DNA from 4 places in the Marinomonas sp. AWM4_232 genome. Region 2 is predicted to be linked to each of the others. Evidence: predicted binding sites of a transcription regulator. Region 2 holds the regulator's gene; each other region holds the start of a gene.
The links. The regulator sigma-54, encoded in region 2, starts transcription at its own class of promoters, with help from an activator protein. The targets are predictions, from matches to a motif close to TGGCACNNNNNTTGCTNT.
Positions count from the first base shown of each region.

Region 1: a site for sigma-54 is predicted at 6,112-6,129, ahead of glnA (glutamate--ammonia ligase). Genes of this name have one in related genera too.
Region 3: a site for sigma-54 is predicted at 3,516-3,533, ahead of ACXAC1_RS11515 (circularly permuted type 2 ATP-grasp protein). Genes of this name have one in related genera too.
Region 4: a site for sigma-54 is predicted at 1,637-1,654, ahead of ACXAC1_RS07595 (amino acid ABC transporter substrate-binding protein). Genes of this name have one in related genera too.

Region 1 covers NZ_JBSWTA010000001.1:951,983-959,539, forward strand. The annotation lists gene ACXAC1_RS04480 (diguanylate cyclase domain-containing protein) at 1-4,079, shown strand, start outside; gene ACXAC1_RS04485 (hypothetical protein) at 4,099-4,371, shown strand; gene thiI (tRNA uracil 4-sulfurtransferase ThiI) at 4,427-5,878, opposite strand; gene glnA (glutamate--ammonia ligase) at 6,211-7,557, shown strand, end outside.
Region 2 covers NZ_JBSWTA010000001.1:4,036,791-4,044,347, reverse strand. The annotation lists gene ACXAC1_RS19205 (HPr family phosphocarrier protein) at 1-165, opposite strand, end outside; gene ACXAC1_RS19200 (PTS sugar transporter subunit IIA) at 176-625, opposite strand; gene ACXAC1_RS19195 (RNA polymerase factor sigma-54) at 638-2,122, opposite strand; gene lptB (LPS export ABC transporter ATP-binding protein) at 2,200-2,925, opposite strand; gene lptA (lipopolysaccharide transport periplasmic protein LptA) at 2,930-3,445, opposite strand; gene lptC (LPS export ABC transporter periplasmic protein LptC) at 3,429-4,007, opposite strand; gene ACXAC1_RS19175 (calcium/sodium antiporter) at 4,011-4,967, opposite strand; gene ACXAC1_RS19170 (ABC transporter ATP-binding protein) at 5,132-5,926, shown strand; gene mlaE (lipid asymmetry maintenance ABC transporter permease subunit MlaE) at 5,926-6,705, shown strand; gene mlaD (outer membrane lipid asymmetry maintenance protein MlaD) at 6,708-7,169, shown strand; gene ACXAC1_RS19155 (MlaC/ttg2D family ABC transporter substrate-binding protein) at 7,169-7,557, shown strand, end outside.
Region 3 covers NZ_JBSWTA010000001.1:2,424,773-2,432,329, forward strand. The annotation lists gene ACXAC1_RS11505 (transglutaminase family protein) at 1-991, opposite strand, end outside; gene ACXAC1_RS11510 (alpha-E domain-containing protein) at 988-1,935, opposite strand; gene ACXAC1_RS11515 (circularly permuted type 2 ATP-grasp protein) at 1,938-3,392, opposite strand; gene ACXAC1_RS11520 (FAD-dependent monooxygenase) at 3,655-4,860, shown strand; gene ACXAC1_RS11525 (DMT family transporter) at 4,895-5,785, shown strand; gene ACXAC1_RS11530 (TetR/AcrR family transcriptional regulator) at 5,782-6,354, opposite strand; gene ACXAC1_RS11535 (efflux RND transporter periplasmic adaptor subunit) at 6,456-7,557, shown strand, end outside.
Region 4 covers NZ_JBSWTA010000001.1:1,598,461-1,606,017, forward strand. The annotation lists gene ACXAC1_RS07590 (amino acid ABC transporter permease) at 1-420, opposite strand, end outside; gene ACXAC1_RS07595 (amino acid ABC transporter substrate-binding protein) at 526-1,548, opposite strand; gene lrp (leucine-responsive transcriptional regulator Lrp) at 2,109-2,585, shown strand; gene recG (ATP-dependent DNA helicase RecG) at 2,653-4,734, opposite strand; gene ACXAC1_RS07610 (hydrogen peroxide-inducible genes activator) at 4,747-5,655, opposite strand; gene ACXAC1_RS07615 (Rossmann-fold NAD(P)-binding domain-containing protein) at 5,759-6,610, shown strand; gene ACXAC1_RS07620 (RidA family protein) at 6,696-7,082, opposite strand; gene ACXAC1_RS07625 (RelA/SpoT family protein) at 7,122-7,557, opposite strand, start outside.

The DNA.
Region 1 (7,557 bases), 3.1 Mb from region 2:
GCCAAACACTTGAAGAAAACCAACGTGCAAGCAAAAGTCAGTACATACATGTCCAAGGACCATCAGGCATTGGAAAGTCAACTTTTATACAAGCTGCTTTTCGAGAACAATCACAGAAAATCTTGTTTGCAAAGATAAAATTTGATCAATATCAATCTGTGGCGCCACTTGAGCCACTTTTTTTGTTGTTAAGAACACTGATAAAACATACTTTACTGCTGGCGCCAGATAGCTTATTAAAAATAAAGCAACACCTAAATAAAGAGCTAAGTAGTTACTCAGGAGTACTCGTATATCGGATTCCTGAACTGAGTTTTCTTATTGATATCGACGACTCTAGACCTCAACTCCAAGCAAAAGAGTCTAAAGCCTTTTTTCAACACTCACTTGTCACCATTCTTAATACCATCACGAGATTCTCTAAACCCGTTTGCTTATTTTTGGATGATGTTCAGTGGGCAGACAGCAACACATTTGACTGGCTTGAAGAAAGTTATGACCAGCTTCAACGATGTAGCATAATTTTAGCCTATCGCAATACATCTGCAGACTTATCGGATGGCCATAAACGGCACATATTGTCGCTAAAGAAGCTGCATACCCAACAGCATTCGATAGAGTTGGCTCCTATTTCTGAGGAAGCCCTTGTAAGAACATTTTACAAGCAATGTCAACTCACAATTCCCAAAGCTAAAAAGTGGGCGCAAGACATTATAAGGAAAACGCAGGGAAACCCTTTTTTTGTAAATGAATACCTACAACAAGCACAAGATAAAGGCTTTATTTCCCTAGATTTGAAAAACGGTGATTGGTTATTTGATAGCAACCAACTGGAGGTTATTCCTATCTCCAGTAATGTATTGGAAACCCTATCTCAGCGTTTCAATGAGTTATCAGCAGAACAGAAACAACTACTTTCTATTGCATCAAGTGTTGGAGCAACTGTACCAAACCACCTTTTAGAAGCTCTAATCCCCCATAAAAATGTCGCAGACCTGATTAAAAATAGTATTGATGCTGGATGGCTTCTCCCAACACCTTCGAGTATGACGACGTTTCGTTTTGCCCATGATAGGCTTCAGCAAGCAGCACATAATACACTAAGTAATGCCTCTACTCTAAAAACTCATTTTGACATTGCCCACTACTACAAAAAGAACTCTCAATCTGGTGAAGCCTTATTGAAATGTGTGCACCACTTTCATTTATCTATGCCATTAGTAAAGTCCGACGAACTAAAGGTAGAGATTGCAGAGCTGAATATACTGGCAGCCAGAGAAACTAAGCAACGAGGCGACTTCGAACGTGCTTACCAGCATGTGAGACGATCATTTGAGCTTTTGTCCAAAACCGCACCTAATTTATTAACCAGTGAGGTTTTTCAAGAACTCGGAGAGTGTTGTCATTTATATGGTCTAACTGAGGAAGCTGGAGAGTATCTCCAGGCGGCATTACAGGCATCAAGTACACCGCTTGAACGTAGTGTTGTGTATGACCTCCTCATAAAACTAAATACTGACGTTGGACAATATGATGCAGCATATGCCATGGGGCGAGCAGCGCTACAGGAATTAGGTATTAAGATACCTGCAAAGTTTAGTCCGCCGCTACTTATTGCCTCGCTCACTCAGTTAACCTGGCAACTTAAAGGGAAGTCCACGATAGACTTGTTTGACCTTCCTAAAGCGGAAGACCAAAAGATTATTGTCATTATTAGTCTTTTATCTGCTCTTCAAAAAGCAGCTTATCAAATTCGGCCAGAACTTTGCGTCTACTTAGCCACAAGACAAGTTAGCTTATCAATAAAATATGGAAATAGCCCAGATGCGGCTATTGGCTACATGGTATTTGGCGTTATTTTTCAATGCGGCATTTTAGGTCGACGTCAGGCAGGGGTTGATTATGGACAACTATCTTTAGCTCTGCTGGACAAATATAACGCCAAAAGGCTGGCCTCTGAAGTTGGTTTTGTTTATGGCTACTTTGGTCATTCCTGGAGTTTCCATACTTATGAGACTGAAGCGCTATGGAAAGATGCGATAAGCCAAGGAACAATGGTTGGCGATTGGTTTCACGTGGCCTGCGCAAGAGTAGGCTTGATTCAAAACAAGTTGATGAGAGGCGCTTCATTGGATGAATGCTTGGTCGACTGCAATTTTTCCATTAATGACCTGCAACGTCGCAATACGCACTTTCATATTGACCTTTTGCTCGCAATCAAACAGCTGATTCTTCGCCTTAAGTTTCGTCCACATCACCATCATGAACTGTGGTCTGACAGTCGCCTAAAAGAGCACGAAGAGCGCTTGTTAATGCAAGGCGCGAAGCACTTTGCACACATGTACTTTATTAACAAAATGGTTCTCGGCTTTTTACAGGACGATCTTATGATCGCTGAAGAGGCTTTGCTTAAAGCGATCTCTTGCAACAAAAACTCAAAAGGATTACTACATAGTACCGAGCACTTATTCCTTGAGACACTGATTATCCTTCGTAAAGCCGATAAGAAGCTAGCCCCTTTACCTAAGGCAATCCATAAGCTTCGACAAACCATTAAGCAATTCGAAGAATTTAATACACGTTGCTCAGATAACTTTTTGGACCGCCTATTACTGCTAAAAGCTGAGCTTTCATATCTGATTGGCGAGTCCTCCAAAGCGTTCAAGCTGTATCAAGACGCGTCTCATGCAGCAGGTTTACAAGGACATTTAAACATTCAATTCCTAATACACATCCAGCTATCAAGGAAATATGAGTCCAGCAACCAACGCATTGCTGCGCACAGCCATCAAAACAGAGCTTATGAACTCGGATGTAAATGGGGAATTTTCGGTGAAGAGCAAGACTGGAGCAGCGCATTACTCCCAAACGCTACACTAAATCAATCCACCGCCAAACTAGCTCTGTCCACGGAGGCCATTGCGCAGACCAGAAGACTTGAAGACTTGATGGACAAAATCATTCAGATTATGCAAGCAAATACTGGCGCCAAGCGTGTTGTACTTTTGATCGAAGAGCAAAAAGAGCTAAAAATTGTAGCGGACTCCAATCATGAAAAGTACGCACATCAACCGAGCTTAAACGAACCACAACCCTTCACAGGTAAGTTACCAGCCTCGATCATTCATTACATATACACATCTAAAGAGGCTCAAATAATCGAGAATGCGACCAATGATGCGCTTTTCCAAACAGATAGTTATTACTCCGAATACAATGTCAAATCAGTGCTTGGCGTACCACTCATGCTTCAAGGTGTACTAAAAGGCGCCATATACTTAGAAAACAGTGAAATTCAAGGCGCTTTCAACCGCCAGCACTTAGACTTTATCTACTTCTTACGAGGACAAATTGCGATCTCTATTGAAAACATTCGCATTTATCAAACTCTGGAAGATCGGGTAGCAAAAAGAACCCAAGATATTGAAGCTCAAAAACAAGCTCTACAGAGCCAAAACCAGACGATACACAATCTGAACAAAGAGCTAGAGCGCGAGAATTCTAACCGTCGTCAAATTCAAGAAGAGCTGCATCAAGTCAATCAACAATTAGAGAAGTTAGCGCTGACTGACCCTCTCACCCAAATGCCAAACCGTCGCTGCTTCGATAACTATTTTAATGCACAGCAAGTCATCAGCCGTAAAAACAATCAATCACTCGCGATTGTTTTATGCGATGTTGATTACTTTAAAAACTATAACGACCATTATGGGCATGAGTCAGGTGACATTTGTCTGAAAAAAGTCGCCTCCTGCTTCCAAGCATTACCGCTATCTGAGCGAGATCTTGCCGCAAGGATCGGAGGTGAGGAGTTTGTCATAGCGCTAGCAGACCATTCGCAAGAAGATATAGAACAGCTAACCAAAGAAATCCATAAAACACTTGGAACAAAGCAAATTCCACATGAGACCTCTATTACAAACCCATTTGTCACTATAAGCATCGGAGTTAGCTACAGCGACGACAGCAATTTATTTAGTTCATTAATAAAGCAAGCAGATAAGGCGTTATACCAAGCTAAACATCAGGGTAGAAACCAGACTGTTTTTCATAAGGAAAAATCTGAAGCGACAAGCTAAACATCAAGAGGAGCTTTTAATGAAATACCAGAAATGGATTTGCCAAAGTGCTTTTGGCAGCGTTTTATTATTATCAAGCTACACTTTCGCTACTGAGAGTGTGAATCTGGATACAGAGGAAAAAGTGGATCCTTATGCCATAAATAATGGCCTGATTCCGCCTAAATCAGTATACGATGGCCCTCTTTTTATACTGAACGTCGAGTACCCATCACCCCTACCTGAAGACATAACTATCCCAGGCAGGCATGTACTGAACGGTAAACCAATAAACAAAAACAACGCGCCCTAGCATCAATATAAGCGCACCAAATCGGTGCACCCATATTCACCTCGGCTGAGCTGCCCTAAGGCAGATACACACCTACGTTTTCATTGCCTTTAGATAATAAGTGCGATGCGTGAATGCGGCTCATCACGCCTTTGCCACAATACAGTAGGTAAGTCGCATCTTGGTCTAGGGTTGACCACTTGGTGCTTAGAGTGAAAAACGGCACATTAAGTACTGGACGCCCTGATACTTTAACTGGGTTGCGCTCAACTTCATCTGGGTGGCGAATATCAATAATGATCTCATCACCTACCGGCATGCGAACAACGGGTACTTCACCTTGGTATTGCTTGTTCACATCTTCAATTACATCTTGAATCGACATCACTCGAGCATTGTTGACAGCATTGTCCAATACGTCAAAATTGAACTTCGCTTCCTCACGTTCCACTCGATGCATTTTTGCACGTGTGGTTGGCTTCACTGAGATAACACCACAAAATTCCGGCATACTTGCCGCAAATGGCGCTGTACCGATTTCTTTGGCTTTATCGATGATTTCTTGCTTGTTCATGGTTACTAGAGGACGGATCACCAAATCATCCGTTACATTGTCGATGACTTTTAGGTTGACCAATGTCTGACTGGACACTTGAGCAATGCTTTCACCGGTTACCAATGCCTTAGCGCTAACCCCTTCCATCACTTTAGATGCCGCACGCAACATCATTCGCTTAAGGATGACCCCCATTTCAGAGTTATCAACATTATTTAGGATCTCACCCACCACGTCCTCAAAAGGAATCGTGATGAATTTCACACCCAAATTAGAGCCGTATTTTTCCCACAAGAAATGAGACACTTGCTTCACGCCAATCTCGTGTGCATCGCCTCCTAGGTTAAAGAAACAAAAGTGAGTTTTAAGTCCGCGACTCATGGTCATAAATGAACTAACTGTTGAATCATAGCCACCGGAAATCAGTGATAGCACCGCATCCTGAGATCCTAATGGGTACCCCCCCAGACCTTCGATACGCTGTTCGATCATCCATACACGATCATCACGGATATCAATAGGAACCAACACTTCTGGATTCTTTAAGCGTACAGCCAAGGCCCCACTACGCGCCTTAAGAGACCCACCAATGTGTCGCTCTGCTTCCACAGAACTAAAGTCATGCTGACCGACACGTTTAACACGCACCGCAAACACAGAATCTTTCAGCACGTCACCGTAAGACACCATAGCCTCATCAACGATGCCATCCAAAGTCGTCAATGGGAACTCACGAACGTATTGAAAATGCGCAATACCTGCGATGTTACGCAGCGATTCAACAAACACTTCTCGCTGAGATTCGTGATCAGAAAGGACTTCTATATAGTCCCAGTTTCCTGCCACTGTCACATTTTCATCATGATCACGTAGCACGTGACGAATATTTTGACGCAGCTGCTTTATAAATGCTTTGCGAACAGGACGGCTCTTAATGGTGATTTCTGGAAAGAATTTAACGATAAATTTCATTGGGTGTGTGTTTTTCGTACAGTCAGTCTTGAAGGGCGCACAGTATAAAGCATATCTCAGTGAAACCAACCCCCATCTTTGCACCAAAAAAACACATCAACCTCTATATATGCACCATATTGGTTCTCCGGCATTTTCATTTCGGATTAATAAAGTGCAAAAGGATATTCTTAAAATTGCACATTAAATATAAACCATTGATATCATTGAAATTTAATGTTCGCCCAAAATTCTGGCACAACTTGTGCTTTGTATTTTCGCAACAACGCTTCATTGTGAAGCAGAATTGAATGCCGAAAGAAATTTCGTTTACACAACATTGGAGAACAATTATGTCAAACAAGACTCTTGGTTTGATCGCTGAGCACGACGTAAAGTGGATTGACCTACGTTTCACTGACTTCAAAGGTAAAGAACAACACGTAACTATCCCAGCTGCAGGTGTTGACGAAGAATTCTTCGAAACTGGTCAAATGTTTGACGGTTCCTCTATCGCAGGTTGGAAAGGCATCAACGAATCTGACATGATCATGATGCCACAGGACGATACAGCTCTGCTTGATCCGTTCACAGAGGACTCCACTGTAATCCTTCGCTGTAATATCATCGAGCCTGCGACGATGCAAGGTTACGATCGCGACCCACGCTCTGTAGCACTTCGCGCAGAAGAGTTCCTTAAGTCTACAGGTCTTGGCGACACTGCATTCTTCGGCCCAGAGCCAGAATTCTTCATCTTTGATGATGTTAAATGGCACGCAGACATGTCTGGCTGTAGTGTTCAGATCAACTCTGAAGAAGCTGCTTGGTCAACTAACAAATCTTTCGAAGGCGGCAACACTGGTCACCGCCCACGTGTTAAAGGCGGCTACTTCCCAGTACCACCAGTTGATTCTCACCACGAGATCCGTACTGCAATGTGTGCTGCTATCGAAGCAATGGGCCAAGAAGTTGAAGTACACCACCACGAAGTTGCGACGGCTGGTCAGAACGAAATCGGTGTTAAATTCAACACTCTAGTTAAGAAAGCTGACGAAGTTCAGGTAATGAAGTACTGCGTACACAACGTTGCTCACGCATACGGCAAAACGGCTACGTTCATGCCTAAGCCAATCGTTGGTGACAACGGTTCTGGTATGCACGTTCACCAATCTTTCTGGAAAGATGGCGAGAACCAATTCGCAGGCGATCAGTACGCTGGCCTATCTGAGATGGCGTTATACTACATCGGTGGTATCATCAAGCACGCTAAAGCAATCAACGCTTTCGCAAACGCTTCTACTAACTCTTACAAGCGTCTTGTACCAGGTTTCGAAGCACCAGTTATGCTTGCTTACTCTGCTCGTAACCGTTCTGCTTCTATCCGTATCCCATATGTTGCGTCTCCTAAAGGCAAGCGTATCGAAGCGCGTTTCGCGGATCCAACCGCTAACCCATACCTATGTTTCGCAGCAATGTTGATGGCGGGTATCGACGGTATCAAGAACAAGATTCACCCAGGGGATGCAGCTGACAAAGATCTATACGATCTACCAGCTGAAGAAGCATTGGCTATCCCTACGGTTGCAGGTAGCCTTGAAGAAGCTCTTAACTGCCTAAGCGAAGATCGCGCATTCCTAACAGAAGGTGGCGTATTCTCTGATGACATGATCGATGCTTACATCGCACTTAAGTCTCAAGAA
Region 2 (7,557 bases):
AGCGGCAAGCATCATCATTGCCATAATGCTCTTTCCATCAACGTTTCGGCCTTCTTTCTCGATCGTGATGTCAGATGTAAATCGGCTTGTTGTTTCTACCAACTTGCCAGCCGCGCGAGCATGAAGCCCCAATTTATTGATAATTTCGACTGATTGTTCCAGCATGAGGGTGTCCTTACAGTAAAGCGTTAAACGCTTCAAACAAGTCTTCGTTGTTTTGTTTTTCTCTCAATTGATTTAACTTCTGTTCTGCTTGTGCTAGTTCCGCGATCTGCGCGAGAGTGGCTAAGTGCTCGTCACACTGATGTGGCGGAACTAATAAGGCAAAAATTAGGTCAACGGGACGTCGATCAATTGCGTCAAAATCAATTGGCTCTTCTAGTGACATTAATACCAGCGTAGCACTGTTTACTTGCTCAAGACGGCAGTGCGGTATCGCAATGCCATTGCCAATGCCTGTGCTGCCCAGCTTTTCGCGTCCGAGCAGGGCGTCATAAACTTCATCTGCGTTACAGTGTAGTCGATCGCTAACTGATTCGGCTAACTGCTCTAACAATCGTTTTTTACTAGAGATCTGTTGTTTCGCAAACACTAGATCTGTTTTTACTAAATTTTTAACTGACATATTTGCTGGCCTTTAAATCAGTCGCTTCCGCTCGTTTGATGGCGGAATGTTCATCGCTTCACGGTACTTTGCAACAGTGCGTCGAGCAACTTGAATGCCCTGGTCGGCTAAAATAGTTGCTAGTTTATTGTCACTTAATGGCTTTTTAGGTGGCTCATCTGCTACCAACTTCTTAATCATGGCACGAATGGCTGTGGACGAACACTCGCCACCAGATGAAGTGTTTACATGACTAGAGAAGAAGTATTTCAGTTCGAAAATGCCTCGGGGGGTATGCATGTATTTTTGCGTTGTAACACGTGAAATAGTGGATTCATGCATACCTACTTCTTCGGCAACGTCATGCAAAACCATAGGTTTCATGGCTTCTTCGCCAATTTCAAAGAACTCAACTTGTTTCGATACAATGCAGCTAGCAACTTTTAGTAAAGTCTCGTTGCGGCTCTGTAGGCTTTTCATAAACCATTTAGCTTCTTGTAAAGAATTTTTTATATAGGAAATATCATCGCTTGATGCTTTGGAGTTCACCATAGCCGAGTAGGTTTCGTTAATCTTAACCGGTGGCAGAGCGTCGTTGTTTAGCTCTACTTGCCAAACGCCATTGTTTTTCTTCACGGTAACATCAGGGATAACATAGTCTGTTTCACTGGTATCAATCAACGACCCAGGTCTCGGGTTGAGTTGCTGAATTAGGGTGATAACTTCTTTCAGTGCTTCTTCTTTAAGCTTGGTCTTACGGCTAAGTTGCGCGTAGTCTCTGTTGCCAAGCAAGGCAAGGTGTTGATCGACCACGCTAAAAGTCGCTCGATAAAGAGGGTGTTCTTGATAAGCTTCCAGTTGTACAAGCAGGCATTCACGTAAATCTTGTGAGCAAACACCAACAGGATCGAAGCGTTGTAAGCGGTGTTGCACGGCAGTCACTTCATCAAGCTCTAGATCTTCGAGTTCGACGGTTAAAGCCTGGAAAATCTCTTCTAAGCTCATTGATAGATAGCCATCTGTTTGCACGCTATCAATAATTGCATAAGCAATTTCAATGTCACGGTCTGACATATGAGTCAGATTAAGCTGCCAGATTAAGTGGTCTTGCATGTCTTCGGACAGAGCATTTCTGCCGTCGAGATCTTGTTCGCCTTCAAAAGCTGGGGTATCAGCTGCAGCTGCAGAATTTTGGTATGTGTCATCCCAATTGCTGTCTATAGACAGTTCGTTAGGGATGCTTTCCGTCCACTCAGACTCGAGCTGAGGTGTCTCGGAGCTGATTTCGGAGCTTTCGTTATTGGATTCGCCTGACGTACTAAGCTCAGTTTGACGTGAATCGCTCTCAGTTTGAAAACCTTCTTCTTCGTCCAATTCCAATAATGGATTGGATTCAAGAAACTCATGAATTTCTTGTTGCAAATCAAGAGTCGACAACTGCAGCAATTTAATTGCCTGCTGCAGTTGTGGCGTCATGGTTAACTGTTGTCCGATTTTAAGTTGCAGGGACTGCTTCATAGCGCAACTCTTTTATAATTAAGTATTTGGAATGACTTGTGCATAGTACTCCCTTTTCATAGGAAAAATAAGGGGGCTTATAGTTTGAAGTCGTCGCCTAGGTAGATTTTCTTAACTTGTTCGTTGTTTATAACGGCCTCGGCTTCGCCTGATGCAATGATACGGCCATTGCCAACGATATAAGCCTTATCACAAATGTCTAATGTTTCGCGAACGTTATGATCCGTAATCAGTACTCCGATTCCACTGGCTTGTAAGTGTTTGATGATGCCTTTTATATCACCAACCGATATTGGGTCGACACCGGCAAAAGGTTCATCTAATAGGACAAATTTAGGGTTCATGGCCAGAGCGCGTGCAATTTCTACGCGGCGTCGTTCGCCGCCCGATAAAGCCATACCTAGATTTTTGCGAATATGGGTGACGTGGAACTCCTCAAGTAGGCTTTCCATTTTAGCGATACGTGCTGCCTTAGTGAGATCTTTTCGCGTCTCAAGTATCGCGAGAAGGTTATCTTCTACTGTCATTTTACGGAAGATAGAGGCTTCTTGCGGTAAATAACCAATGCCTTTTTGAGCGCGACTGTGCATGGCGTCTTTGGTGACATCTTCGCCATCAATGAAAATGCCGCCTAGGTCATTTGAAACCATACCAACGATCATATAAAAACAAGTCGTTTTACCTGCACCGTTAGGTCCTAACAAGCCGACAGCTTCGCCGGAACGAACTTCTAGTGAAACGTCTTTCACTACTTGGCGTTTTTTATAGCTTTTGGCTAAATGTTTTGCTTCAAGAATCGCCATGTGTCTAGTTTGCCTGTTCGCTTTGGACGGGTTGCAGGGTCATGTTAACGCGACCACTACCACGGTTTTCAGCATTAAAAGTGCCGTTATTCAATATATAATGAATAAAGTCGGCTGAAATTTCGTCTTCGCCGCGCTGGAGGTAGCCGTTTTTATGGATTTCCAGTTGCCCGTTCGCAACGTTGTAATTCAATGTGTTGCCAGTTGCTTTCATTTGATCGCCAGCTTCATTTAGCTGTTGAGTAAATAGTGAAGGTGTTCCTTTCGCGGCTAATGACTCAAACTCACCGGTTTCGGGGTTTGTGTTGATAGTGAGAGATTGTGCTTCTATTCGAATACTGCCCTGAATGACGACAACATTTCCACTGTAGTTAGCAGTGCCTTCCTTTTGGTTAAATGCTGCTTTATCGGCCTCAATATTAATTGGTTGTGAAAGATCGCTTGGCAAACTGTAGGCAGCGCTGCTTGCGAGACTGATTAGTCCCCAAGCTATAAGATGTTTGTTACTTTGAAACTTCATAGTGTCCTGAAACGCCTCCATTTAAGGTTGCGGTATTGTCAGTAAGATTGAAAAATATGCTAGCAGATTTGGTAGTGCCTTGAGGCGTAATGAGTTCGCTGTTCCCATGACTGATAATCGTTTGGTCGTCGTTGTTGAAAACTAGTGTATCCGCATGAATGCGACCAGTCTCAACATTGTCTGCGTAGCGAATTACTTTGGCGTTGTGATTGAATGTGACCGTGTTTTCTCGATCATTTAATAGGCCGTTTTCTGCAGAGGTAACAGATTTTAAGTTTTCTGTGTAGCGGGTCACGACCGGAAGCTCTAGCGTGGTTTGATTTCTAAGGTAGTGGTTGGCCGTTTGTGCTTGCAGTACTTCTTGTAACTTGCCATCTTGGTTATAAGAGCGAGCGGTGACGTCTTCCAAGAAAAAGTCAGGTGCGTCAGATAATTTTTGTTCGTCCAATATGTAGAGTGTTGGGCGGTTTCCAATAAAGAAAACCGCTATTGATACAAGGGCGATGGCTAGAAAGCCAGCGATGCCTTTGTGTCGAAAAAACTTTTTAATTGATGTTTGCATGATCTAGCCAGAGATTGCTAACAGGTACAAGTAGGCACCGTATCCGCCTAGAAGTGGCAATGCTAACCATCGAGGGATGCTTGCTGTGCGGTGCTTTGAGTAGATGATAACAGCAAATGCAAATAAAAGGGTAAAACCAAACATCCACCAGTAATCTCGTTCAATTACCGTATTTTCAATGATGCCCGGTGCAATCAATGCAGGTAAAGGAAGTACTGTCGCTAAATTGAATATGTTGGAGCCTAAAACATTGCCGATTGCTATGTCGTGGTGTCCTTTTCGTACACTAGTAATGGAAGCTGCCAATTCTGGTAGGCTGGTGCCAATCGCGACAATGGTGAGGCCGATGACTAAATCAGACACTCCTAATGCTGAGGCAATGCCGATGGCTCCCCATACTAGTAGCTTAGAGCTGCCAATAAGAACGGCTAAGCCGATGGCGGCAATTAACAAAGAGCGCGCCACGCTACCGCCATCGTCTTCAGGTAAATCGCCTGTTAATTCTTCCTCTAAGTTTTTTGAATTTCTTAGCAATAGGAAGAGGACGCCAATAAAGGCAATAATCAACACTACACCATCAATAAAAGATAGGTGTTGATCAATCATGAGAAAACCTGCAAGCAGAGTGACGCCAAGGACTAGAGGGATTTCTTTCTTCACTAAGCTGCCATTGATCGGAACAGCGGCCAACAATAGCGTTGCGCCAAAAACTAAACCAATGTTGGCAATGTTTGAGCCAATGACATTCCCCACAGCAATGCCTGGTGCATTGTCTAATGCGGCAATGGTCGACACGACCATTTCCGGAGCAGAGGTACCTAAAGCAACTAATGTAATACCAATAACAATAGGGCTTACATTAAGCTTTTCAGCAACTAATGCGGCGTGTTCAATAAATTTGTCTGAACTGATAACGAGTAAAATAAGGCCAGTAATCAGTGCTAAGGAAAACATGAGCATTCGCTAAATACCTAAAGACAGTGAGAGAGGATCGTAAAGCGCACCATTTAATGTGGTTTATTGAAGGATTTCAAGAGGCTGGCGTTACAAGCTGGTTTTGATGGCGTATCTTTTACATTTTTACGGTGCTAGTATCCGTTCGATTTTAATTCAAGGAGTCATCAGTGGAAGTCTATGTTGACGTCAAGAATTTGTCCTTTCATCGAGGTGGTCGTGCTATTTACGAAGACATTACCTTGCAAATACCAAAGGGCAAAATTACTGCAGTTATGGGGCCAAGCGGTGTAGGGAAAACAACGCTTTTGCGCTTGATTGGTGGTCAAATTGAAGCTAGCTCGGGCTCTGTAGAAGTGGCTGGTCTAGATGTGGCGCAGGCATCCAGGAAAGAGCTGTTTGAGGCGCGCAGAAAAATGGGCATGTTGTTTCAAAGTGGTGCGTTATTTAGTGATATGAGTGTTTACGAAAATGTCGCTTTACCACTGCAGGAACATACCGATTTTGACGAGGCGATGATACGCGATATTGTGCTGATGAAATTGCAAAGTGTTGGTTTGCGTGGTGCAGCTTATCTAATGCCAGCTGAGTTGTCTGGCGGTATGGCGCGCAGAGCTGCGCTAGCAAGAGCGATCGCATTAGATCCTGATCTAGTTATGTATGATGAGCCTTTTGCGGGTCAGGATCCTATTTCTAAAGGCGTGTTAGTGGAATTGATTAAACGTCTTAATCGTGCTGCGAACATAACCAGTGTCTTGGTGTCTCATGATGTTGAAGAGTCGCTTAGTATTGCCGATCATGTTTGCTTGTTATCGGCAGGACGAGTCATTTTAGCGGGTACGCCTGATGAGGTCCGGCAGTCTTCAGATCCCAGGGTTGTTCAGTTCTTGCAAGGGCAAGCAGATGGGCCTGTAGGTTTTCATTACCCTGCACCTAATTATGAAACACAACTGTTAGAGGCTTAGTGTCAGTGAAGACAATATATCTTGCCATACACAAATACATCGAGTCGGTGGGGCAGGCAGGTGTTTTTCTATTTCAATCTTTGTTTCGATTGCCTGTTCGCTGGGATGAGGCCATTAGGCTCTACTTTAAACAAATTTATTCGGTTGGTGTGCTGTCGCTGATCATTATTATTGTCTCAGGTGCCTTTATTGGAATGGTGCTCGCGTTGCAGGGATATTCCATATTGACCAATTATGGCTCTGAGTCGGCAGTGGGGCAGCTACTTGCCTTAACCTTGCTGCGTGAATTGGGACCTGTGGTAACAGGGTTGCTGTTCGCTGGGCGGGCAGGGTCAGCCTTGACTGCTGAGATTGGTTTGATGAAAACAACTGAGCAGTTATCCAGTTATGAAATGATGGGCATAGATCCGCTACGACGGGTTATTGCGCCAAGGTTATTGGCAGGCGTAACTTGTATGCCCATTCTAGCGATAATATTTTCAGCCGTGGGAATTTGGGCTGGGATGCTGGTGTCAGTGCAGTGGCTTGGAGTGGATGAAGGCTCTTTTTGGAGCAGCATGCAGCAGTCCGTATACTTTAATACCGATATCATGAATGGTGTGATGAAGTCTTTGGTATTTGCTATCGCGATCGTATGGATTGCTGTGTACCAGGGTTATGTCTGTCAGCCAACCTCAGAAGGAATTGGTCGTGCGACGACCCGAACTGTGGTGTTGGGGTCATTGGCTATTTTAGGGTTAGACTTTTTGCTAACCGCAGCAATGTTTGGAGATTTTTGATAATGAAGGATGCGAAAGCAAACGTTTTAGTCGGCTTGTTTATGCTATTTGGTGTGATTGCTTTTGTTTATCTCGCCATGCAGGTCAGTGGATTAGCATTTAATGAGAAATCTAACGGCTATACGATACAAGCACACTTTGATGATATCGGTGGTCTGACAGATAGGGCTAAAGTAACCATCGCTGGGGTGACCGTAGGCCGAGTAGAGAGTATTGAATATGACAAGCAATACTACATGGCTAAAGTGACGATGAGTATTGATGCTACAGTAGATAACATTCCTACCGACAGTGCTATCGCAATTCTGACAAGTGGTTTGATTGGTGAGAAATATCTAGGAATTTCAATTGGGGCTGAGGAAGACGTGCTTAAAGATGGAGATGAAATCTACGATACTCAATCTGCACTGGTTCTTGAAAACCTGATTGGTCAATTTCTAATGAGTGCAGGGGGAGATGAGTAATGCGTATTAAAGCCATTGGTATATTTTTGATGTCTTTATTGTGGGTTTCGCACACATTTGCTGCCGTAAACCCTGAGGGTGCTCGAGAAGAGGTGCTTCGAGTTGTAGGTGGCTTCAAGACCAAAATAGTGGATCAGCGAGATGTTCTTGAGGGTGATCCGCAGAAATTGAGATCGGTTATGAGGGAAATCATAGCGCCGGTTGTGGATTTTGATGATTTAGCTAAAAAAGTAATGGGTAAGTACTATCGCCAAGCATCGCCAAAACAGATTAGTGAGTTTGTCTCTGTAACCGAGAGTACGTTGCTGAAAACATACAGTGCTGCGGTGATAGACTTTGACCCAAGCCGCTTGACGGTTTTGCCGCTGGCACGACAAAAACCAGGACG
Region 3 (7,557 bases), 1.6 Mb from region 2:
CGCCCATGGTTAGGCGTACATCGCCTTGTTCTAGACGTTTATCCACCGCGTGACCAAGGGCTTTGATGTTTTCCCATTCGTCATCACTGTAAGGCTTAGTAACGCGCGGGTCTTCATGGATACGTGTAACGATGTTGGTGTAGCTAAATTCGCATTCACATTCATCCGTGAAGCCTGTAATCGGTGCAGCAGAGACTGGTTCTGCGGTACAGGCCAATGGAATATGCCCCTCACCGGCGAACAAGCCACTGGTTGGGTCAAGACCAACCCAGCCCGCACCAGGTAAGTACACTTCACACCATGCGTGTAAATCAGTGAAGTCTTCCTCTGGTCCAGAAGGGCCATCTAACGCTTTGATATCAGACGTCAGTTGCACTAAGTAACCGGATGCAAAGCGTGCTGCTAAGCCTAAATGGCGCAGGATCTGAACCAACAGCCAAGAGGTATCACGACATGAACCTTTTTTAAGTGTGAGCGTTTCTTCACAGGTTTGCACACCGGGTTCTAAGCGGATTCCGTAATCAATTTCATTGGACAAGCGAGTGTTCAAACTCACCAAAAAGTCTACGATCGGTGTGCTTTTTAGATCCACTGTCTTTAGCCAAGCTTGCAGCTCTGGGCAATCTTCTGACTTCTGCAAATAAGGCGTGAGCTCTTCTAGTAATTGCTTGTCGTATTTAAATGGAAAGTGCTCTGCGTACTCTTCGATAAAGAAGTCGAACGGGTTTATGACCGTCATGTCGGCGATCACTTCCACGGCAAACTCAAGTTTCTTGGTCTTTTCAGGGAACACTAAACGAGCTTGATAGTTTCCGTAAGGGTCCTGTTGCCAGTTTACGAAATGATCTTCTGGCAAGACTTTTAATGAATATCCATGAATATGGGTACGTGAGTGAGGCGCCGGACGCAGACGTAAAATGTGCGGCGAAACATTAATAAAGCGATCAAATTCATAAGTGGTTTTATGCTGAATCGCTACGCGGATGGTCATGCCGCTTCTCCTTTCTGGAAGTTAAACCAGTTTTCCGTGATCTGGTGGTGCAGAGTAATGATATCAAGCTGAATATCGTTCAGGTAATCACTGAACTCACTGTTTAAATCGCTTGAATGTTCCACTGCTTTGGTGTTTTCCAATAATTTGTCTGCGCTCAAAATGACGAGGCCAGACCGCGGCAGTTGCGCTGCGGCCAGCTTGATCTGCTCTAGGCAGTAACGCTGCGAGCGAGGGAAGTATTTATCATTCAATAAGAAGGTCACCGCCTTGGCGCCGCGAATAGAGCTGCGCATGGTGCGACGGAAACTTAAGTAAGCACTTTGAGACTTTAACACCTTGGACCAAACGACTTGGCCCAACTCCATATCTTGTTCGGCTTGTGATTGGCTCATCAGGGAGGTCGCCGCATCAATAATACGAGTGTTCATATCAACGCGTTCTAGATAGCGCCCTAAGATCAAGAACTGCCAGCCTGCATCACGGTCCATGGTTGCCGCTAACAAGCCAATGATTTTCTGGCAGCCTTCAATAATGGTATTGAGATAAGCATGTCGGGCAGAGCGGTTGATGCCTTGTTTAATATTTTGTTTGGCAAATAAGTCCAGCTCATTCACCAACTCCCACATTTCATTGGGCAAGACATCTCGAGTTGTACGGATGTTTTCACGGGCCATTTTCAAAGATGAGAGCAGGGAGCTTGGGTTGTCATCGTCTGATAACAGAAACTTCACCACGTTGCGTTCATCGCGAACTTTATAACGATTATTAAATGCCTCAATACCACTGTTGATTTCGATAAGGTTGTACCAAGAAATTTGCACGACATTGTGCGGTAAATCGAACAATAAATCGTCGTAAACACTGACCAAGCGAGCCGTATTTTCCACGCGCTCTAGGTAGCGAGCACTCCAGTATAGGCGTTCTGCAACTCTTGAAAGCATGATTAAGCTCCTTTTGTGTCCACAATCCAAGTATCTTTACTACCACCGCCTTGTGACGAATTGACGACGAGAGAACCTTTTTTCATCGCTACTCGTGTTAAGCCACCTGTGGTCACGTAAGTTTTGTTGCTTTGTAAAATAAACGGACGTAAATCCAAATGACGCGGTTCCAGAGAGCCTTTACCGATCAAGGTTGGCGCCGTAGAAAGCTTAAGGGTTGGCTGAGCAATATAGTTGCGCGGGTTTTCTTTGATCAGCTCGGCAAAGATCTGTTGCTCTTTCTTAGTGGAATGAGGGCCAACAAGCATGCCATAGCCGCCCGATTCATTGGCAGGTTTGACTACTAACTCATCTAAGTGAGCTAGCACGTATTCGCGATCTTCTTCGTTATCGCAAAGATAGGTCTTTACGTTTTTAAGAATGGGCTCTTCGTCAAGGTAATAACGGATCAAATCGGGCACATAGGCGTAGACCACCTTGTCGTCTGCAACACCAGCACCCGGTGCATTAGCTAGAGCAACGTTACCAGCTTTCCAAGCGCGCATTAATCCTGGGACACCTAGTACGGAGTTAGGGTGGAACGCTTCTGGGTCAAGGAATAGGTCGTCAATACGGCGATAGATGACTTCCACGCGTTCAGGACCGTAAATGGTCTTCATGTAAACGCAGTCGTCCTCGTCCACAAATAAATCCGCACCTTCGAGTAACTCAACCCCCATCTGTTGTGCGAGAAACGCATGTTCAAAATACGCTGAGTTATAGATCCCAGGTGTTAGGACAACGATTTCTGGACATTCAATGTCGCGTGGAGACAAAGCCGCGAGGGTGTCAAACAAGTCAGAGGTGTAAGACCCAACGGGTAAAATCTCGTCGTTTTCAAATAATTCAGGTAAAACTCGCTTGGTAATGGCGCGGTTTTCAAGCATGTAAGAGACACCAGATGGCACTCTTAAGTTATCTTCCAGAACGTAAAAGTCTCCGTGCTCATCACACACTAAATCTGTGCCACAAATATGCGCCCAAACACCGTACTTGGGTGAGACGCCAACGCATTCTGGGCGGAAGTTTTTTGAATCTTTGATGATGTGTTCTGGGATGATGCCGTCTTTGATACAGCGTTGATCGTGGTAGAGGTCGTCGATGAAGCGGTTTAGTGCGGTGAGTCGTTGCTTTAATCCTTCTGCGGTGATTTTCCAGTCTTTAGCGTCGATGGTTCGGGGGACAATATCGAAGGGCCATGCTCTGTCTATATTGCCTTCTTCGGTGTAAACCGTGAAGCTAATCCCCATTTCCTGAACTGTTGCTTCGGCGGTTCTGCGCCGCTTCTCAAGTTCTTCAGGAGGAAGACTTTCAAGATAATCCAGCAATTCTTTTGCCGGTTTTCTGGCTTTTCCTTGAGCATCAATCAACTCATCGAAAAAAACGTCTGAATTATAGTTATTAGTGAGTGTATCCATATTCAAATTATCCCCTTTAACGGCTGAGGACTGCACTATCACAGTTCATTCTCGTGCGCGGCATTGGTTATTGATGAACCAAAATAGAGCTGTTGGCAAGTGAAACTTAACCTTTACTATCGAAGAGCAATTTTTGGGCCAATAAAGAGACGTTTTACAGAGGTTTCTTTCAAGAGAATCTAGGGCGGAGAAGAACTTGAATCAGGTTTAAATAATCGGTTTTTGTTATGATTTTATTATTAGGGCATGAACAAAGGAATAAATGGTGGAGCAGGTAAAATTAGCTGATCACATTATTGTTGTTGGCGCAGGCATTGGCGGATTGACCGCTGCTTTGGGGTTGGCTAAACAAGGCTTTACTGTGGTTGTTTTAGAGCAAGCCCCCGAATTAAGCGAAGTCGGGGCGGGTTTGCAGCTTAGCCCCAATGCCGTCAAAGTACTGCAAGCATTCGGTGTGGCAGATGCCATTGAACCTCATTGCTTTACCCCTCAACGTGCCTGCATTCGTGATCATCGCAGTGGTCGTCATTATCTTGATCTGCCATTGGGGCGGGACATGGTAAAGCGTTACGGTGCTCAGTATTGGCATATTCATCGCGCCGACTTGCATCAAGAGTTAGTGCGAGCCTGCCAGCAACATGGGGTCGATATTCAGCTCAATCAGCGAGTAATGAGCTACCGAAACGAAAAGGATCACGTCAAAGTTCTGCTGGAAAAACAGACGATTAGAACCGATTTATTGATTGGGGCCGATGGAGTTCACTCCCAAATTCGTGAACTGATGTTGGGTGCGCAATCGCCAATCTTTACTGGGCAAGTGGCTTGGCGTGGCACGGTGCCCATTGCCAATATTAAAGGCGCATCGGTTCAGCCAAATGCTACGGTGTGGGCTGGGCCACATCAGCATATGGTGACTTACTATCTTCGAGGCGGTGAGTTTGTCAATTTTATTGCGGTAGAAGAACAGGCCAATTGGCGCTTTGAATCTTGGCGTGAAGAGGGCGACACTGACGTCTTACGCAGTAAATTCCATGGTTGGCATCCTGAAGTCACCTCTGTTTTAGATGGCTGTGAGTCAACGTTTTTGTGGGCCTTGAATGGTCGACCAGTGTTACCGACATGGCATGATGATCGAGTGGTTTTGCTTGGTGACGCGTGCCATCCTATGTTGCCATTTATGGCACAAGGCGCGGCGATGGCCATCGAAGATGCCTTTGTGCTGTCTGGTACATTGAAAAAGTATGATTACGAATATGCTTTTATGAAGTATGAGACATTGCGTAAACCTCGTGCAACAGCTGTGCAGAAGCAGTCACGAGAGAACGCCTCGTTATATCATATGCACGGTGGTTGGCAGGGGCGTCTAAAACTCGAAGCGCTGGGAGTGGCCTCTAAATTCGCCAATGGAATTATTCAAAGTAAGCTTGATAGCATTTATGGGCATGATGTCACCGCGCTACGCCTATAGTGATCAGGCCGTGCATTAATAAAAGGATGATGTTTTGAGCACGTCGCCATCTTTGCTAAAAGCTGAACTGATTTTAGTTTCAGTCACCATTATCGCCGCGTTTGGTTGGATTTTCTCCAAAGAAGCGTTGGTGGAGTTACCGCCCATTTTCTTTCTCGGAGTGCGCTTTGTCATCGCTGGGATAGTGCTTTTTTTCGTTGGTGCTCGCTTCTTTAAAGGGATTCGTTGGCAAGACTTAAAGGGCGCGACCTTGGTCGGCGCTGTCATGAGCATTGCCATGATGTTTTGGATTGTGGGGCTCGATCAAGTGAGCAATATTGGCGTTGGAGCCTTTATTAACAGCTTGGGTGTCATTTTAGTGCCCGTTTTCGCGCGCTTTATGTTCAAGGAGCGTCCTGCTCGTAGTATTTGGATTGCTCTTCCCATTGCCGTGATGGGCTTAGGGTGTTTGGCGTTAGGTAATGGCGTGAGTTTTGAGTGGGCGCAGGGCTTCTTTCTTGTGTCAGCGATTACCTTTGCTTTTCAATTTAATCTGCTAACTCGCATGTCGACGAAACTGCATGTGCTGGTGCTGACTGCGATACAGCTGTTTACTGCGGGTGTCGTTATGTTAATGGTGTCTCCAACCATTGAAGAGGTGCCTCACTCCGTATCATTGCCCATCGTAGGCTGGTTTTTAGCTAGCACACTGATCGCCACCAGTTTACGTTTCTTGCTGCAAACTTTCGGCCAGAGCTTAACGCCTGCTAGCCATGCGGCAGTGATCATGAACTTAGAGCCTGTTTGGACAGCACTGTTGGCGGCCATTTGGTTTAGTGAAACCATGACCAGTCTTCAACTTATAGGATGTGCGCTTATTTTCTCCGCTATGCTGGTCAGTAAGTGGAGTCAGGTCCGCGCTTTTCTGAGGCGCAAAACCGCTTAATTATCGGGGAAAAGCTGGTTCAACATATGCTGAAATAGTTGGTGAGATGCCGCATCAAAAGGCCCTGCAAAAAAGCCTCTACGATGGAATAAACCATCGGTTAGTGCTACCAAAAACTGGACCCTAGCGCGGATGTCCGCTTCGTCGTCTAGGGCATAACGTTGACGCACCAACTTTACCGCGTGCTCGGTCAGGCGGTGATCCGCATTGTACTGGATTTTGGCTAATGCTGCTGAGCGATTCGCCTCAGCTTTGATTTCCATATTTAAAATGCGTTCTGCGTGGAATTCTTGTTCGTGCTCCGGTTCGAACATTCGTGCCAGCCAGCCTTTCTTTTCGAGAAACTCTTCCATCATTAGAAGATATTCTTCGGTTTTTTGCTCTACTACAGCGCGAATAATATCCTCTTTGTGGGCAAAATAGCGATAAATTTGGCCTACACTGAGTTCAGCTGTTTTCGCGATGTCGGCCATACTGGCCTTGTGAAAGCCTTTCTCCACAACGTGCACGATAAATGCATTCATAATCTGCTGGCGGCGTTCTTGCTCATTTACCGGAGTTTTTTTCATAAATATTTACACGATTTAAAGATGGGAACTGTAACCAAGCTGGATTATAGTGTGAATGAACGCTCATTCTCAAATGATAATTATTGGAGTCACCACAGTATATGCTGTCTAGGAACATATTGATTACAGGGGTTGTACTGGCCTCGGCGATTTTGGCGGGTTGTCAAGAAAGCGAAAGCAGTGCCGCAGCGAGCGCGCCAGCTCAGCAAGCACCAAAAACTCAAGTGGGTGTCATCACCATTGAAAAGCAAGAAGTAAAGCTAACGTCTGAATTGCCTGGCCGAACCAAATCCAGCCTTGAGGCAGAAATTCGTCCACAGGTGGGTGGTATCGTGGAAAAGCGTTTGTTTGAAGAAGGTCAGACCGTATCGGCTGGAGATCTGCTTTATCAGCTAGACGACTCAGTATATAAATCTAATTTAGAGCAGGCACAGGCAGACCTAGACAGCGCTCGTGCCACGCTAACCTCGACTAAACAAACCTACGAGCGTTACCGTCAGCTTAAAGAACGTAACAACGTTTCTCAGCAAAACTTAGATGATGCAAATGTCGCCTATCTATCTGCAGTTGCTGATGAAAAACGTGCAGTTGCGGCATTAAACAGCGCCAAGATTGATTTGGCTTACACGAAAATCACAGCGCCAATCGATGGCAAAATTGGCATCTCGGATGTCACAGTAGGTGCCTTGGTGACAGCTGGTCAATCGACGGCGATGACCACTATCCGTGCCATGGACCCTATGTTCGTTGATTTGGCTCAAACCAGTGTTGAACAGCTTCGTCAAAGAACTTTATTGAGCCTAGATCACGTCAGCCTAGGAGATCAAAGCGTAACTCTCACCTTAGAAGATGGCTCTGAGTACCCTTACAAAGGTCGTTTGAAAACCCGTGAAGTGAACGTAGATGAGATGACCGGCAGTGTTACCTTGCGTGCAGAGTTTGATAACCCTGATGGTCTACTGTTGCCAGGGATGTTTGTACGCGGACAGATTAACGATCTGAATGACAGCGAAGCGATTCTGGTGCCTCAACAGGGCGTTTCCCGCGATGTGAAAGGCAATGCCATTGCATACGTTGTCAATGCTGATAACAAAGTTGAGCAGCGCATTCTGGAAACAGAGCGTTCCATTGGTAATCAATGGTATGTCACGGACGGTATCAAAGCGGGTGATCGAGTTGTCGTTCAAGGCAGTTTGAAAATTC
Region 4 (7,557 bases), 2.4 Mb from region 2:
GAAGAACATTTGTAACAGTAATGGGATGTTACGCAATGTTTCGATATAAACCGTTGCTAAACGCGCGACCAGCCAGTTATTGGACAATCGTGCTAAGCCCATGATTACACCAATGATGGTCGCAAGGATAATCCCCATCAAAGATATTAGAGTGGTGTTAATCAAAGCAACAACAAAGGCACGTCCGTAAGTGTTGGCCTCAGTGTATTCAATAAGGTGGATTAGAATTGGGAAGCCAGCTGGTTCGTTTAAAAAGGCGAAACCAGTCGAGATCCCTTGATTTTCAAGGTTCGCTTGAAGGTTATGGAATAAGTAATAACCCACAGCGACCACAGCAATTAGGAGCACAGCTTGAAACAGCATGGCGCGGTTGCCAGCATCGTTCAAGAAGCTCGTATTCGTCGTTGTTTTTTCGCTCATCTTGGTTCAGGCAATGAAATGCTCGTCAGATGTAAAATCGGAAGGGGGTACCCAGCGGCATCCACCGCTGGGTTTAATCCCTGGTAGGTAAGGGATGGATACGTATTAACGTACTGGTGGCGCGTATAGAACGCCGCCTTCAGACCATAGATTGTTCACGCCACGAGGGATCCCAACAGGGGTGTTAGGACCAACGTTACGCTCGAACACTTCACCGTAGTTACCTACTTCAGCGATGATGTTATAAGCCCAATCAGTACCAAGCCCTAATGCTTCTCCCATGTTGCCTTCTGCACCCAAAAGGCGAAGAACTGCTGGGTCAGTTGACTCAGATTTGATCTTAGCAACGTTCTTAGAAGAGATGCCCATTTCTTCAGCGTTAATCTGAACGAATAGCGCCCAAGTTACGATGTCTTTCCATTGGTTGTCACCGTGGCGTACTAGAGGCCCTAGTGGCTCTTTAGAAATGGTTTCGGGAAGAATCATGTGTGCAGATGGGTCTGCTAGCTTGGTTCGGTGTGCTGCTAGACCGGATTTATCGGTTGTAAATACATCACAACGACCAGATGCGTATGCTGAAAGTGCTTCGTCCGCTTTCTGTACGATTACTGGAACGTAAGAAAGCTGGTGCTTACGGAAGAAATCCGCCATGTTCAACTCAGTTGTTGTACCTTGCTCAGTACAAACTGTTGCACCGTCAAGCTCCATTGCAGAAGACACACCTAGATCTTTACGCACCATGAAACCTTGCCCATCGTAGTAATTGATGGCTGTGAAGTCAGCACCAAGGGAAGCATCGCGAGTATACGTCCATGTTGTGTTACGAGCCAAAATATCGATTTCGCCTGATTGTAGAGCAGTGAAACGCTCTTTAGCAGAAAGTGGTGTGAATTTTACTTTTTGCGCGTCGCCGAAGATTGCTGCAGCCGTTGCACGACAAGCGTCTACATCGATGCCGGACCAGTTACCTGCATCATCCGCGTTTGAAAATCCTGGAACACCGGAACTTACGCCACATTGAATAAAACCTTTTGCTTTTACGTCATCCAATGTTGCTGCAGCAGCACCGGTACTGATCGTTGCCGCTACGGCTGCGGTGGTTAGAATTTTTCCAACGTTCGATTTCATGATTTTGCCTCCAGGCGTTTTGTTACTAGTTGTTATGTTTGCAAAGTAGAATCCGTTAAGATTCGGATAATTCACTTTCGAAAGTATCAAAGCAATTTACTTGCCAACATTTTTTAATTGTTTTTGTTGTTTCTCTAGTCTAGTGCAATCTACTGAATTAGCACGGAACTACCCTATGGAATTACTGTTTGCCCCCTTTCGTCAAGCTGAAATCACTGGTTTTGTGCGAATTCTTTCCTTTTTTTTGGGGCTTTAATAACTATAGAGCAATATCTTTCTTTATTCTGATAGTTTTTTGTTATTTTGTGTTGATTTGGTGCGTAAAATTATTTTTACGCACCCGAATAATGCAAAAATCAACCAGTTTCTGATGGATAAACATACAAAATAGCGTAAATAGATATTTTATGGTGCTATTTGATGCTTTTTGTTTGGATTTGGTGCGACGTTTTACTCTTGGCTGACCAAATGGTTCAGTTTAGCTTATTTTTCCTAAGGTATTTGCCACGTGATAGAATCGCGCTAAATTAGTAGTCAGTTATCTTCGGAGAGTCGTATAAATGGAAACGTCTGCAAAGCCTTTAGACAGATTGGATAAGAAGATCCTGCGTGAGCTTCAAATAAACGGACGTTTGTCGAATGTAGAACTTGCTAGCCGCGTTGGTTTGAGTGCCACACCGTGTTTAGAGCGTGTGCGTCGTCTAGAGCGCAATGGTTACATCACTGGCTACTGTGCGTTGGTGGATCCTCGAAAAGTTGATGCTGGCTTGCTGGTATTCGTAGAGATCCGTCTCAAAGCCACCTCACCCGAAGGTTTCAACGAGTTCAAGGAAGCCGTCGCTGAGATTCCTGAAGTGCTTGAGTGTCACTTGATCGCCGGTGATTTTGAGTACTTACTCAAAGCTCGAGTATCAAATATGGATGCCTACCGTCACTTACTGGGTGAAACACTGCTAACTCTGCCCCACGTTCGTGAGTCGCGTACCTATGTGGCGATGGAGGAAGTTAAGAACACAACGGTTGTGAAAATCCCATAAGCAAACCTTCTCCTCTAATATTCAGCAAACTTTAATAACTTAGTGCCTAGTGGTGATGCTTTTGCGTTTAGACATTTAAGTATTGCTGATGCTTTGGCAACCAACGAGAAAGTAGGGGAGATACGTGTTCAGGATACTCTTTGTAGAGTTGTGCAGCGGCTTCTTGAACCTGACTCAACAGTGCTTTATCCCGCTGTAAGTCGGCCACTTTGAATTCCAACAAACCGGTTTGGCGAGCACCAAGCAATTCGCCTGGCCCACGCAGTTCGAGGTCTTTCTCTGCGATTTTAAAACCGTCTGTGGTTTCGCGCATGGTAGATAGGCGCGCTTTGCCTTGTTGCCCTAGTGGTGCGTGGTATAACAAAACACAATGACTGGCTGCTTGGCCGCGTCCCACACGGCCGCGTAACTGGTGCAGCTGTGCTAAGCCAAGGCGTTCAGGGTTTTCAATCACCATCAGACTGGCGTTTGGGACATCGACACCGACTTCAATGACCGTGGTGGCTACCAACAGCTGAATGTCTCCGGCTTTGAAACGAGCCATAATATCCGCCTTTTCCTGAGCCTTTAGTCGCCCATGAACTAAGCCAATGGAAAGGCCGGCAAGATGCTCTTGTAACAAGATAGCCGTGTCTTCGGCAGCTTGACATTGAAGTGCCTCAGACTCTTCGATAAGGGTACATACCCAATAGGCTTGTTTGCCTTCTTCACAGGCGTGACGCACGCGCTGAATTACCTCTTCTCGCCTTTGGTCTGACACAACAATGGTATTTACTGGAGTACGCCCTGATGGCAGCTCATCAATGATGGAGCAATCCAAGTCCGCGTAGGCAGACATGGCCAGTGTTCGCGGAATAGGGGTTGCTGTCATGATCAGTTGATGGGGCTGGAAACCTGCTTGTAAACCTTTTTCGCGCAAGGCCATGCGTTGATGCACACCGAAACGATGCTGTTCATCAATAATGGCGAGGGCTAAGCCTTTGAATGACACGGTTTCTTGGAATAGCGCGTGAGTGCCTACGACGATGCCTGCACTGCCTGAGGCAATCCGTTCAAGCTCCGCCTCCCGTTGCTTACCTTTGAGCTTACCAATCATCCAAGCCACCTCAATACCGAGTGGCTCAAACCATTGCTTAAAGTTTAGGTAGTGTTGTTCTGCAAGGATTTCCGTCGGTGCCATGACAGCTACTTGATACCCTTGTTGAACGACTGCCGCTGCTGCCATGGCAGCCACTAGAGTTTTCCCTGACCCCACGTCTCCTTGTACTAGGCGCAGCATGGGGTGTCCTGTGCCAAGATCCTGAAGAATCTCTTGGCTGACACGCTGTTGTGCTCCGGTGGGAGAAAAGGGCAGCTCAGCCAGTAGTTGATCGACCAGTTGACCAGGCTCTGGTACGACAATCGCTCGATCATGCTTAGCCATTTGGCGTTTGCCGATCAACGATAATTGGTGTGCCATTAACTCTTCGAAAGATAAGCGATATTGGGCTGGGTGCGCACCGCGTTTCAATTGTTCTAAATCGGTTCCGCGAGTGGGGTGATGCAAAAAGTGAATGGCGTCCGCCAAGGAGGGGAGGCTGAACTGCTGACGCATGGTGTCTGGTAGCCACTCGCGCAGGTTGTAAGGCGTCAAACGCTCTAGGGCCTGCTCACAAATCTGGCGAATCTTTGTTTGTGTTACCCCTTCCGTCAGTGGATAAATGGGGGTCAGTTGCTCACTGCCTTCATGGGGTTCATCGTCCTTGAGCACCGTATATTCAGGGTGGTACATTTCAAACCCTGTACTGCCGCGGCGAATTTCGCCAAAGCAGCGCACGTGTCCAGATTGCTCCAGTTGCTTTTTTTGCGCTGCGTTGAAATGAAAGAAACGCAAACACAGCGAGCCAGAATGATCTCTTATACGGCAAATCAAACTGCGGCGTTTGCCCATTTTGATTTCACAGCCGCTCACTTCGCCTTCGATCACGGCTTCATCGCCAAAGCGTAGCTGCCCGATAGGCACGACGCGTGTACGATCTTGGTAACGGATTGGCAAATGAAACAAAGCGTCTTGAACGGTATGAATGTGGAGCTTAGCGAGCTTTTCAGCCATGGCTGCTCCCACTCCTTTTAGCTCTTTAATATCTTGTGTTTCAAGTGCGTCAATCATGTTGGTCCAATGTTAATCTAGGCTAAGCTTCTGGCACGCTTCTTTGATCGACTGGCTCAGTGACTCGATGGCTTTGGGGCGCGGGAAACTAGCACGCCATGCCAAGGCCACCGTTCTTTTAGGAACTGGAGATTTGAAGGGGCGTACTGCTAAGATTTGCTCATCTAAATGCGTCACTGCAGACTTCGGTAAAACCGTCACTCCTAAGCCAGAAGACACCATGTAACGAATGGTCTCTAGTGAACTGCCATTAACAATCGTATGGCCTTCGTTTAGCTCGTTTTCACCAACAATCGGGCAGGCTTCCATCACCTGATCGCTAAAGCAATGGCCTTTGCCCAGTAGCAGTAAGTTGTCGGTGGTGAGCTGATCAGTGCTAATGTGCTCCAACTGAGTCCACGGATGGTCTTTAGGCATTAACACAACGAACTCTTCTTCATAAATCGGACGAGTCACCACGTCCGGCTCACGAAATGGTAGCGCCACGATGATGGCATCCAATTCACCGTTGCGTAATTTAGGGCGAAGGTTTTCTGTTAGATCTTCTTCAATCAGCAATGGCATGCCTTCGGCAATGCGTTTCAGCTCAGGGATCATTGATGGGAACAAATACGGGGCAATCGTGAAGATTGCACCGACCTTTAGAGGCCCTCTAAGTTGGTTTTTCCCTGATGACGCTAACTCTTTAATCATGTTGGCTTGCTCAAGCACACGACGAGCTTGGGCGACAATCTGTTCACCGATCGGTGTGATGTATACCGAACTTTTACTACGTTCGAAAATCGCAGCGCCTAGCTCATCTTCTAGCTTTTTGACCGCCACACTTAAAGTTGGCTGAGAAACGTGGCAGCGTTCCGCTGCACGACCAAAATGCTTTTCTTCTGCTAGCATCACGATGTATTTGAGTTCTGTTAGCGTCATAGTCATTTACCCTTTTGATTGGTATTAACTATGATAATACATAATTTGATAAAGTGTACTGCTTCTGAAAAGATGCGTTTTATTTGCAATGATTGAGGCGAACATGACACAAGTGTTGATTGCGGGCTGTGGTGACCTAGGGCAAGGGGTTGCGCAGTACTTTGTGAAGAAACAGGCACAGGTAACGGGTATTCGTCGCTCTGGTACCGTCTTCCCGGATGGGGTGCGTGGTATGACCCACGATTTACTCACATTGCCTGCTGAGCAATGGCCAGACGCGGATTTGCTGTATTTGATTATGACGCCCCAAGGTCGAACTGCAGAGGCTTACCATACGGCTTACGTCATGACTGCTGCGGCAGTGGTTGCAGCGTACCAAGGTAGACGTCAGCCAAAAGTGATCTTTGTTTCCAGTACCAGTGTTTACGGGCAAAACAATGGTGAGTGGGTTGATGATCAAACGCAAGCCTTGGCGGCATCGGAGACGGCTAGCAAGCTGCTTGAAGCGGAAAATCTATTGCTTTCGAACCTCTCAACGGTTGCGCTGCGCTGCTCGGGGATTTATGGCCCAGGTCGTTACCGTTTATTGCAAGGTGTACAGCGAAAGGACGCTTGGGGAGCGAATCAATGGACCAATCGCATTCATCGTGATGATGTCGTGTCCGCACTGTGTTTGCTGGGGGAACGAGCGTTGGCAGAAGAGTCGCTACCATCACATATCATCGCCAGTGATGGTCAACCGACGTCCATGTGGGAGGTCAAATTGTGGTTGGCTGAGCGATTGCAGGTATCGACCCCGCTGGGTGAAACCATCAACCGTGCGGATTATTTGCCTGCTCGCGGTAAACGTATTGTGCCGCACGTTTTACGAGCGTTAGGTTGGGCACCACAATATCCATCTTATGTGGCGGGTTATGAAAGTATGATGGCCGCTTACCATGAGTGGCTCGATTGAAGGGAGGAACAACCCTTGATCCAACCACAAAAAAGGCGCTTGAGGTTATCCCAAACGCCTTTCTTTTTGACTAGGTAGCAGAAGATTAGTCTTCTAGAACCATCACGCCTTCGATTTCGACGGCAACGTCTTTTGGTAGCGCACGAACGCCAAGCGCTGCACGAGCTGGGTAAGGTTGCTCGAAGAACTGAGTCATCACTTCGTTAACAGTGGCGAAGTTGCCAAGATCCGTCATGTAGATGTTTAGCTTAACGATGTCTTTCAAAGAACCGCCTGCCGCTTCACAAACCGCTTGAAGGTTTTTGAAAACCTGAGTAGTTTGCTCTGCAACGTCTTCACTGACGATTTCCATTGTCGCTGGAACCAATGGGATTTGGCCTGAAAGGTACACAGTGTTGCCAGCGCGAACCGCTTGAGAGTATGGGCCGATTGCTGCAGGTGCGTTTTCAGAGAAAATCACTTGTTTTGCCATGTTAAGTATCCTTATTGAGTTAATCGAATAGGGGACGTATTAACGTCCCACCAGCGTTTCGCGGGTGACTTTTTCCACACAGCGAACTGCCTTAATACGACGCATCACATCGGCCAAGCCAACACGACTTGAGATCGCGATGTTTAAGCGTAAACGAGAAATTTTGCCGCGTTCGATAATGTCCAGATTGGACACTTGGAAGTCGGTGTCCGTAATAGAGCTGGCGATTTTTGCCACCGCGCCCCGTTCATTCACATACGAGACAATCAAGCTGACATTGAGCTCTTCTTCGATCTCTTTACTCCATGTCATGCGAATATAACGCTCAGGCGCCGCTAAATGGTCCTGAATATTTGGACAGTTCTGGTGGTGAATGATGATGCCTTTTTCTACCTGAACGTAGCCGACAATCGGATCCCCAGGAATCGGAGAGCAACACTTAGCATATGAGATCAGCATGCCCTCAGAGCCGTTT